Rhodopseudomonas palustris: one gene and its partner. The protein of the gene in region 1 interacts with the protein of each later gene in a pairwise test. Links are inferred from orthologs where the notes say so. Each region holds a gene or a part of one and is shown on either strand. Other genes may lie near its edges.

Region 1 (5,172 bases):
GTCGGTCTCGGTGTCGCGATCATCGCCGAGCTCGAGCGCGTCGAGCATGTCGTGGATCACGTCACCGAACTTCGCCTGGTTGTCGGCGAAGTTTTCGAGCTGATCGAGCCGCGCCCCAAGCTTGTCTTCCAGCACCGGCCGCCACAGGTCGACCAGCTTCTTGGCCGCGGTGGGCGGCGCCAGCCCGGTCAGCCGCTCGCGCACCAGCATCGCCAGCGCATCCGACAGCGGCGCATCGGCACGGTCGGTGATCTCGTCGAATTTGCCGCGATGGAAATGATCGTCGAGCATCGCGGTGAGGTTCTTGGCGACGCCCGCCATCCGCCGTGCGCCGAGCGCTTCGACGCGCGCCTGCTCGACCGCTTCGAACACACCGCGGGCCTGCGGATTGCCCGGCATCAGCTTGCGATGCACCTTCGGGTCGTGACAGGCGAGCTTCAGCGCGATCGAGTCGGCGTGGCCGCGCACGATTGCGGCGTCGCGCTTGCTCATCTTGCGCGCCGGCTCGGGAAGCCGCGCCTTGCCCGGTGCGAGTCCGGGGCGCTCGGCCGCGAAAGTAACCTCCAGCTCCGGAGCCTTGGCGATCGCACGCAGGCACGAGGTGACGGCGCGCTTGAACGGCTCGGTCGGCGCTTCCTTCGATCCGGTGCGGAGTTTGCTGTTGGTCGTGGTGCTCATCGCCGCCTTCTCCCTTTTCCCGTTTGCCAGGAGAGGGTCGCGGTGAGGGGGTTATGCGTCGGTCGCGCGAAGAGGCCCCTCACCCGGCTCGCTTCGGTTGCCGACCTCTCCCCGCGCGCGGGGAGAGGCGAAACGATCGTCAGCTCATCGCGATGTTGACCGAGCTCTCAGGCAGCTCGGCGTTGAAGCAGCGCTGATAGAATTCCGCCACCAGCGGCCGCTCCAGCTCGTCACACTTGTTGAGGAACGTGACGCGGAACGCGAAGCCGATATCGCCGAAGATTTCGGCGTTCTCCGACCAGGTGATCACCGTGCGCGGGCTCATCACCGTCGACAGATCGCCGTTGGCGAAGGCGTTACGCGTCAGATCGGCGAGCCGGACCATCTTGTTGACGATGTCGCGCCCTTCGGCGTTGCGATAGTGCTTGGCCTTGGCGAGGATGATCTCGACTTCCTCGTCGTGCGGCAGATAGTTCAGCGTGGTCACGATCGACCAGCGGTCCATCTGGCCCTGGTTGATCTGCTGCGTGCCGTGATACAGGCCCGAGGTGTCGCCGAGGCCGATAGTGTTGGCGGTGGCGAACAGCCGGAAGGCCGGGTGCGGCTTGATGACCTTGTTCTGGTCGAGCAGGGTCAACCGGCCGGAAATTTCCAGCACGCGCTGTATCACGAACATCACGTCGGGACGGCCGGCATCGTATTCGTCGAACACCAGCGCGACGTTGTGCTGCAGCGCCCAGGGCAGGATGCCGTCGCGGAATTCGGTGACCTGCTTGCCGTCGCGGACCACGATCGCGTCCTTGCCGACCAGATCGATACGGCTGATGTGGCTGTCGAGGTTGACGCGCACGCACGGCCAATTGAGACGCGCCGCGACCTGCTCGATGTGGGTCGACTTGCCAGTGCCGTGGAAGCCGGTGACCATCACGCGTCGGTTCTTGGCGAAGCCTGCCAGAATCGCGAGGGTGGTGGCGCGATCGAAACGGTAATCCGGATCAACATCCGGTACGTGGGGGTCGACCTCGGAATAGGCCGGAACTTCAAGGTCGCTGTCGATGCCGAAGACCTGCCGGACCGACACCTTCATGTCGGGTAAGCCAGTGATCTCCGGAGCGGTGGTCGTAGCGGCGGTCATCAATCCTCCGTGGTCCCGGACGCGCCCGAAACCCGATCTTCGTTGGTGGATGCGGTTGAGTGCGGAATTGAACCTAGCAGAGAGCCGCGATCCGCAGAAGCCCGCCGCGCGATCAAAGTTCCGTCGATGTTTCATTGAGATAGGAGCGTGACGCGGTTTTGTGAAGGCTGTGTTGCGGATTCGGTGGGCGATGCCGAATCGGCGTGCAACTTTTCGGCAGGGCAGGGGTCGTAAGCTGTCGCAACTCCCTGTCCGTCTCGTTGGAGCCCCACCGCCTTGAGTTCACTGCTCGACTCGCTGGTCCATTTTGCCGCGTCGCATCCCGGCCTCGCCTATCTGACGCTATTTCTGGCGGCGCTGCTCGAAGCCGTGCCGGTGGTGGGATCGCTGGTGCCGGGCTCGACCGTGATCCTGGCGCTGAGCGCGCTGATTCCCGGCGGCGAACTCAGCCTTATTGGGGTTCTCGCCTCGGCTATCGCCGGCGCGCTGATCGGCGACGGCGCGGCGTATTGGACCGGCCATCGTGGGCAGCGCCGTATTTTGAGCGCGTGGCCGCTGTCGACCTATCCGGACGTGGTGGCGAAGGCCGAAGCGTTCTTCGTGCGTTACGGCACCTGGGCTGTGCTGTTCGGCCGGTTCGTGCCGCCGATCCGCGCCTTCGTCCCGGTCACCGCCGGCGCACTGCAGATGACGCCGCAGCGGTTCTTTGCCGTCGATGTGCCGGCGATCCTGCTGTGGGCCCCGGCGCATGTGCTGCCGGGCGTGATCGCCGCCACCGCGCTCGAGCGCAGCCACACGACGCTGCACCACTGGCTGCCGGTGCTCGCCGGCGTTGCCGGAACGCTGTTGCTGGGGCTATGGGCGTATCGGCGCTGGAAGGGCACGCCGGCTTAGCTTCAATCAAGCTCAACGACGCAAGCGTTATGCGCCAGGGACGGGCAGGTGCCGCCGAGAGCGTTCAGCTCCGCACCACCGTCTTTAGATAGTTGTAAGCCTTGATGATCTCGATCAGGCGGTCTTCGGTCGAGCGGTCGCCGCCATTGGCGTCGGGGTGATGTTGCTTTACCAGCGCCTTGTACTTGGCCTTGACCACTTCGAGCGTCGCGTCGCTGTCGAGGCCCATCACCTGCAGCGCCTTGCGCTCGGCGTTGAACACCTTGCGCGGCTCGGCGCGCGCCTCGTCGGCCGGATCGGGCCCACGACCCCGGCGGCGGCTGCCGGTGAATTCGTTGAAAACATTGAACGGATCGGCGGCGCCTTCGAGATCCTCGGGACTGCGGGCGCGGCTCTTGGCGCCATTCTGCCCCATCTTCCAGGTCGGACGATGACCGGTCAGCGCGTCCTTCTGATAGCGGGCGACGTCATCCGGATTCATCCCTTCAAAGAAGTTATAACCCTGGTTGAATTCGCGGACGTGGTTGAGACAGAAGTGCCAGTAATCCTTCTCGTAGCCGCGGCCCTTCGGCGCACGATGCGCCGCGCGGCTGGTGCAGCCGGGCGCGTCGCACATCCGCACCTGTTCGCGCGCGGCTTCACGCGCCACTTCCGCGGCCCGCGGCTTGACGCGGATCTTGTCGAAGAATTTGGACGAGTCGATTGGCATGGGCGGACTTTGACTACGCAACGCTCCGGGCTTCAAGTCTTGACATTCCGAGCAGCCCCCGGGTTGATGCGTCGCAGACGGATTTGACGGAATAACGGCCGAACGGGTGGGGCATCACGGCATGGGCACGCAGGACACTATCACGCAGAAGTTGCGCGAAGCTTTCACGCCCGAAAGCCTCGACGTCATCGACGAATCCAACCTACATGAAGGTCATGCGGGTCACGCCGGTCGCAGCGAGACTCACTTCCGGGTGAATATCGTATCGGCGGCCTTCGCGGGCAAGAGCCGGGTCGATCGTCACCGCATGGTCAACGACCTGCTGGCACCGGAACTGAAAGGCGGCGTGCACGCGCTCGCCATCAAGGCCAAAGCGCCTGGCGAAGCCTGAGCGAACAAATCGCTTAGGCTGATCCGGCTCGTGTCTTCCGGCTCTTCTTTTCGATCAGATCGGCTTCGCCGTCGCGCGGCACGGGCGAGATCCGCAGCGCCGTGATGCGGTTACGCTCGCGGCGCAGAACGCGGAAGCGGAAGCCGTGGAAGGTGAAATTCTGACCGCGGTCCGGAATCGACCGCGCCTCGTGAATCACCAAGCCCGCCACCGTAGTGGCTTCCTCGTCCGGCAGGTTCCAGTCCATCGCGCGATTGAGATCGCGGATTGGCACCGAGCCGTCGACCACCACCGAGCCGTCCGGCTGGGTGCGGACGCCGGCGACCACGACGTCGTGTTCGTCGGAAATATCGCCGACGATTTCCTCGAGGATGTCCTCCAGCGTCACCATGCCTTCGACTTCGCCGTATTCGTCGACGACCAGCGCGAAGTGAGTCTTGCGGGTGCGGAACGCCTTGAGCTGTTCGGAGACCGGACGCATCTCCGGCACGAACCAGGGTTGCAGCGCGATCTTGCCGATATCGATCTTGGACGCGTCGCCGTCAGCGGCGCGTAGCGCGCGCAGCAAATCCTTGGCGTGCAGCACGCCGACGATGTTCTCCGGCTTGTCGCGCCACAGCGGCACGCGGGTGTATTCGGTCGCCAGAACCTCTTTCACCAGTTGTTCGCTGGGTTGATCGGCGTTGACGGTGACCATCGCAGTCCGGTGCACCATCACGTCCGACACCACCAGTTCGCCGAACCGGAACACGTTCTGGATGTACTCAGCCTCACCGCTTTCGATCTTGCCGTGCTCAGCGGATTCGCCGACCAGCCCCTCGATCTCCACGTCGGTCAGGATCTCGTGCTCGGAGTTCTCTTCGACGCCGAGCAGCTTCAACACGCCGCGCGAGGCCTGGTTCAGCAGCCAGTTCAGCGGATAAAGCAGGATGAACGAGATGTGCAGCGGATAGGCGATCCACTGCGACACCGGCTCCGGCTGACGGATCGCCAGCGTTTTCGGCACCTGCTCGCCGATCACGATGTGCAGCGACGAGAAGAACAGGAAGCCGCCGAGAAACGCGATGAAGTGCTGCGCCGATTCCGACAGGCCCATCGGCTGCAGCACCGGAGCGAGCAGCGCCGATACGGTCGGTTCGCCGACCCAGCCGAGCCCGAGCGACGCCATGGTAATGCCGAGCTGGCAGCAGGCCAGATACGCTTCGACGTTGCCGAGGATGTGCTGCACCAGTTCGGCGCCGAACCGCTGCTTCTCGACCATCGCCTTGATGCGGAAGCCGCGGCTGCGCACCAGCGCGAACTCCGCCGCGACGTAGAAGGCGTTGGCGATCAGCAGCAGGACCGCGATCAGAACGTTGCTCAGAG
Region 2 (5,244 bases), 1.2 Mb from region 1 along the record:
CCGCCGGCTCGCGCAGTGCCGCCTGCACCCCAGCCGGCCGAGCCGATGCCGGTGGAGTATCTGCTGCACACGCTGCGCGCCGCGATGCCGGAAAGCGCGATGCTGGTCGAGGAGGCGCCGTCGCATCGTCCGGCGATGCAGAAGTTAATGCCGATGCCGGGCCAGGACAGTTTCGCCACGATGGCCAGCGGCGGTCTGGGTTGGTCGCTGCCGGCCTCGGTCGGCTTCGCGCTGGCGCATCCCAACCGCCGCACCGTCTGCCTGATCGGCGACGGCTCGGCGATGTACTCGATCCAGGCGCTGTGGACGGCCGCGCAGCGCAAGCTGCCGCTGACCGTGGTGGTGCTGAACAACGGCGGCTACGGCGCAATGCGCTCGTTCAGCCAGGTGATGCAGGTGCGGAACGTGCCCGGGCTGGAGCTGCCCGGGATCGACTTCACCGCTTTGGCGCAATCGCTCGGCTGCGACGCGGTTCGGGTGACGCGCAGCGAGGAGCTGGCGCCGGCGCTGACGCGCGCCCTTGCATGGGACGGCGTCAGCGTGGTCGAGGCGATGCTCGATACGTCAGTGCCGATGCTCTACGCGCGCAACGGCTGACGTCGCATCATCAGTTGTCCAGCGCCTCATAGACCAGCTTCTTCAGCTCGCGCTGGATCGGCTGGCGATGCGACGGGGTCTGCTCCATCAGCACGAAGAACATGTCGAGCTTCGGATCGACCACGAAGTAGCAGCCCGAAGCGCCGTCCCACTTCAATTCGCCGAGCGAACCGGGCGGCGGCGGCTTGGCGTTGCCGGCATCGGTGCGGACACCGAGGCCGTAGCCGTAGCCGAACCCGTCACCCGGGAAATAGAAGTAGTCGCGTTCGACGCCGGAGTTCGGACCGATGTGATCGGTGGTCATGTCCTTGAACACGGCTTCGCTGAGATAACGCTTGCCGTCGAGCTCGCCCTTGTTGTGCAGCATGCGGACGAAGCGGATCACGTCGGACGGCGTCGAGGTCAGGCCGCCGCCACCGGATTCCCATTTCTTGACGATGTCCGGCCGGCTCGGCCGCCCGACCCGGAAGTCGGCATCGTTCGGCATCGGCTGCGCCATCCGCGCCTTCTGTTCCTCGGTGGTCAGATAATAGCGGGTATCCTTCATCCCGAGCGGATCGAACAGCCGCTCCTTCTGGTACTCATAGAACGACTTGCCGGAGGCGACCTCGATCACCCGGCCGAGCACCTCGTAGGAATTGCCGTAGTCCCACAGCGTGCCGGGCTGCTCCTGCAGCGGCAGCTTGGCGATCCGCTCGGCGAATTCGGCATTGCTCGGATCGCCATCGTAGATTTTGGCCGCCGCGATGGCCTTGCGCACCAGGCTGTCGCCATAGAAACCGTAAGTGATGCCCGATGTGTGCAGCAACAGATCGCTGATCAGGATCGGCCGCTTCGGTGCGACGAAATCGAGATACTTCTCGCCGTCCTCGCGCTTCTTCTCGACGCCGACCTTGGTGTCGGCGAATGCCGGGATGTATTTCGACACCGGATCGTCGAGCTTGATCTTGCCGTCCTGGACCAGCGTCATCACCGCGAATGCCGTGAACGGCTTGGTCAGCGACGCCAGCCGGAAGATGGTGTCGTCGGTCATCGGCTCTTTGGTGGCGACGTCGCGAACGCCGAAGTACTTGTGATAGACCGGCTTGCCGTGGCGCTCGATATACACGATCGCGCCGGGAATCTTGCCTTCGGCGATGATCTTGTTGAAGAACTCGTCGATGCGTTCGAGTTTCTTGTCGGAGAACTGCACGCTCGGCGGCAGGTCGAAGGTGGTCTCGGCGATCGCCGGGCTCGCGGCCATTACGGCCAGCGCTCCTGCCATCAACCATCGCGCAGCGCGATGCAGCATTCTCGTATCCTCCTAAGTTCTTTTTCGTAGATGTGATGGTAGCGGCGCGTGGAGCGGTTTCAAGGGGCCGCTTCCGCTAGCGCCGCGCGGTGCAACTCGGCACTCGCGGGCGAGAAGCAACAGAACACCGCTCGGGTCACTGAAGTGGTCGAGCGCAGCGCATCCAGGGTGGTCTTAACCGCAATCGGCGCCGCTCGCTCCAGCGGGAAACCGTAAACGCCGGTCGAGATCGCCGAGAACGCAATCGAGCTCAGCGCATGCTCGTTCGCGAGCTGCAGGGCGCGGGCGTAACAGGAGGCGAGCGCGGCATCTTCGCCATAGCCGCCGCCGTGCCAGATCGGGCCGACGGCGTGGATCACATGGCGCGCAGGCAAACGGTAGCCGCGGGTGATCTTGGCATCGCCGGTGGCGCAGCCGCCGAGCGTTTCACATTCGGCGAGCAGCTCAGGACCGGCCGCACGATGGATTGCGCCATCGACGCCGCCGCCGCCGAGCAACGACGAATTGGCGGCGTTGACGATCGCGTCGACGGCGAGCGTGGTGATGTCGGCGACGACGACCTCACAGGTCGCCGTGCCGATCTGGCGAACGAAGGGGCTCAGGCGGCGGCCTTGATGCCCTTGTCGGTGAACAGCTTCTGCAGTTCGCCGGCCTGGAACATTTCGCGCACGATGTCGCAGCCGCCAACGAATTCGCCCTTCACGTAAAGCTGCGGAATGGTCGGCCAGTTCGAATAGACCTTGATGCCGTCGCGCAGTTCGGCGTTCTCGAGCACGTTGTGGCCCTTATACGGAATGCCGATGTGATCGAGGATCTGCACCACCTGACCGGAGAAGCCACACTGCGGAAACTGCGGCGTGCCCTTCATGAACAGCACGACGTCGTTGGCCTTCACTTCGTTGTCGATGAATTGCTCGATGCTCATGGCGAATCCTTTTGCGGCGCGGCCGGCTGACCACCAGCGGCCGGGTCGAACGGTCATATATGTATCCTGAAACCTCCGGATAGCCCAAGTCAAAACCGATTGAGCCCGGCTGTCGCGTTGACTTCGCTGCCCTTTTTCGGCGGCCCGATGCCGAACCCGAGCGGCGGCGCGACCGTCGGTAAAATCCTCGCCGGTACGCCGCCGGCCTTTCATCCGGGTCGCCAGCGCCTATCTGATCTGGAACTCATTCCCAACAGCAGCGTTTTCCACCAAACCGGAGATGCTCGTGACGATTTTGTCCTCCGCCGCAAGCTCTGCAGCCGAATCTTCCACATCGTCCGTCTCCGCCCGCGATCTGGCCGCTCAGCTGGCCCACGCCTATCGTACCGTGCGCGATGAGACCGAGCGGCGCGCGGCACCGCTGTCGCCGGAAGATCAGGTGGTGCAATCGATGCCGGATGCGAGCCCGGCGAAATGGCATCGGGCCCACACCACTTGGTTCTTCGAGCAGTTCCTGCTCGGCCCGCATTGTCCGGGCTATCAGCTGTTCCACCCCGACTACGCATTCCTGTTCAACTCCTATTACGTCTCGGCCGGGCCCCGGCATACCCGCGCCGCGCGCGGCCTTCTCACCCGTCCCGGCGTCGCCGAGGTCGCGGCGTATCGCTGCCACGTCGACGAGGCGATGCAGAGCTGGTTCGCGACCGCAGACGCTGCCAAGCTCGAAGAGATCGCTCCGCTGATCGAGGTCGGGCTCAATCACGAGCAGCAGCATCAGGAATTGCTGCTCACCGACATCCTCCATGCTTTCGCGCAGAATCCGATCCCGCCGGCCTACGACCCGGCGTGGCGCCTGCCGACAACGGACCATCGTGGTGAGGACTGGGTGACGCTGCCCGAAGGCATCCACCCGATCGGCCACGCCGGCGACAGCTTCCATTTCGACAACGAAAAACCGGTGCACCGCGCGCTGGTGGGACCGGTGCGGCTTGCACGCCGCCTCGTCAGCAATGCCGAGTGGCTGCAGTTCATGGCCGATGGCGGCTATCGCACCGCCACTCTGTGGCTGATGGACGGCTTCGCCTGCGCCGAGCGCGAAGGCTGGGAAGCCCCGGGGCATTGGCGGCAGGTCGACGGCGAATGGAAGATCATGACGCTCGGCGGCCTGCAGAGCATCGATCCCGCCGCCCCGGTCTGCCACATCAGCTACTACGAGGCCGACGCTTTCGCGCGCTGGGCCGGCAAGCACCTGCCGACCGAAATGGAATGGGAAGTCGCGGCGCGCGCCGGTCAGCTTCCCGACGCCTTCGGCACCGTCTGGCAATGGTCCCGCAGCGCCTACGCGCCCTACCCGGGCTACAAGGCGATTGAAGGCGCGCTCGGCGAATACAACGGCAAGTTCATGGTCAATCAGCTGGTGCTGCGCGGCTCGTCCTGCGCGACGCCGGAGGGCCACAGCCGCGTCACCTATCGCAATTTCTTCTATCCGCATCACCGCTGGCAGTTCACAGGCCTGCGGCTCGCCGACTACGGCGCCTGATTTGAAAATCTAAATGCGCCAAGCGCGCAGCCGGAGGATCGCCTATGAACGTGCACGTCGCTGTGCAGACGCAAGCGCATCGGCTCGATTCCAATACGGCTGCGTTTGCGCGCGACGTGCTGGATGGGCTGACGAGACCGCAGAAAGAGCTGTCGCCGAAATACTTTTACGACGACGCCGGCTCCGAGCTGTTCGTCGAGATCACCCGCCTGCCGGAATACTATCCGACCCGCACCGAGCTCGGCATTTTGCGGGACCGCGCCGCCGAGATCGCAGCCTTTATTCAACCGGACGCGGCGATCGTCGAATTCGGCGCCGGGGCCACCACCAAGATCCGCCTGCTGCTCGCCGCCCACCAGGTCGCAGCCTATGTGCCGGTCGACATCTCCGGCGATTTCATCATCACCCAGGCCGAAGCGTTGCAGCGGGACTTCCCGCAGCTCGCGGTGCATCCGCTCGCCGCCGACTTCACCAAGCCGTTCGCGCTGCCGCCTGCAGTCCGCGACCTGCCGAAGGTTGGGTTCTTCCCCGGCTCGACGATCGGCAACTTCGAGCCGCAAGAGGCGCGGCGATTCCTGGAGAGCGCCCGCGACATACTCGGCCGCGGCGCCCGGATGATCATCGGTGTGGATCTGGAGAAAGACGAGCGCGTCCTGGTGCCGGCCTATGACGATGCCGCCGGCGTCACCGCCAGGTTCAATCTCAACCTGCTGATCCGCATCAACCGCGAACTCGGCGCCGATTTCGATCTGCCCGCCTTCGCGCACCGCGCGATCTACAACCGCGATCAGCACCGCATCGAGATGCACCTGGTCAGCCTGCGCGACCAGACCGTGCATCTGTTCGGCGAACGCATCAGCTTCCGCGACGGCGAGACCATTCACACCGAGA

Evidence for each region. The genes of interacting proteins can lie anywhere in the genome.
Region 2: the proteins of RPPS3_RS02610 (region 1) and grxD interact in binary tests that used the Escherichia coli proteins (3 or more experiments, as listed by UniProt). The link is inferred for Rhodopseudomonas palustris from one-to-one orthologs.

Annotation. Positions count from the first base shown.
Region 1 is NZ_CP019966.1:552,074-557,245, forward strand. What follows is about bases 2,288-5,172. They hold RPPS3_RS02610 (BolA family protein), read left to right. Parts: upstream 2,288-3,537; coding sequence 3,538-3,807; downstream 3,808-5,172. Other genes in these bases: RPPS3_RS02600 (DedA family protein), read left to right, coding at 2,288-2,707; RPPS3_RS02605 (J domain-containing protein), read right to left, coding at 2,772-3,416; RPPS3_RS02615 (HlyC/CorC family transporter), read right to left, coding at 3,821-5,172. Outside these bases: cobaltochelatase subunit CobT, read right to left, coding at 1-678; cobaltochelatase subunit CobS, read right to left, coding at 818-1,813; more of RPPS3_RS02600, read left to right, coding at 2,090-2,287. UniProt on the Escherichia coli protein: Transcriptional regulator that plays an important role in general stress response. Has many effects on cell morphology, cell growth and cell division. Acts by regulating the transcription of many genes, including dacA (PBP-5), dacC (PBP-6), ampC and mreB.
Region 2 is NZ_CP019966.1:1,720,971-1,726,214, reverse strand. What follows is about bases 1,151-4,107. They hold grxD (Grx4 family monothiol glutaredoxin), read right to left. Parts: upstream 2,814-4,107; coding sequence 2,487-2,813; downstream 1,151-2,486. Other genes in these bases: egtB (ergothioneine biosynthesis protein EgtB), read left to right, coding at 3,094-4,107; RPPS3_RS08015 (O-acetyl-ADP-ribose deacetylase), read right to left, coding at 1,948-2,490; RPPS3_RS08020 (serine hydrolase domain-containing protein), read right to left, coding at 1,151-1,888. In the rest of the region: mdlC (benzoylformate decarboxylase), read left to right, coding at 1-597; more of RPPS3_RS08020, read right to left, coding at 608-1,150; more of egtB, read left to right, coding at 4,108-4,353; egtD (L-histidine N(alpha)-methyltransferase), read left to right, coding at 4,398-5,244. UniProt on the Escherichia coli protein: Monothiol glutaredoxin involved in the biogenesis of iron-sulfur clusters.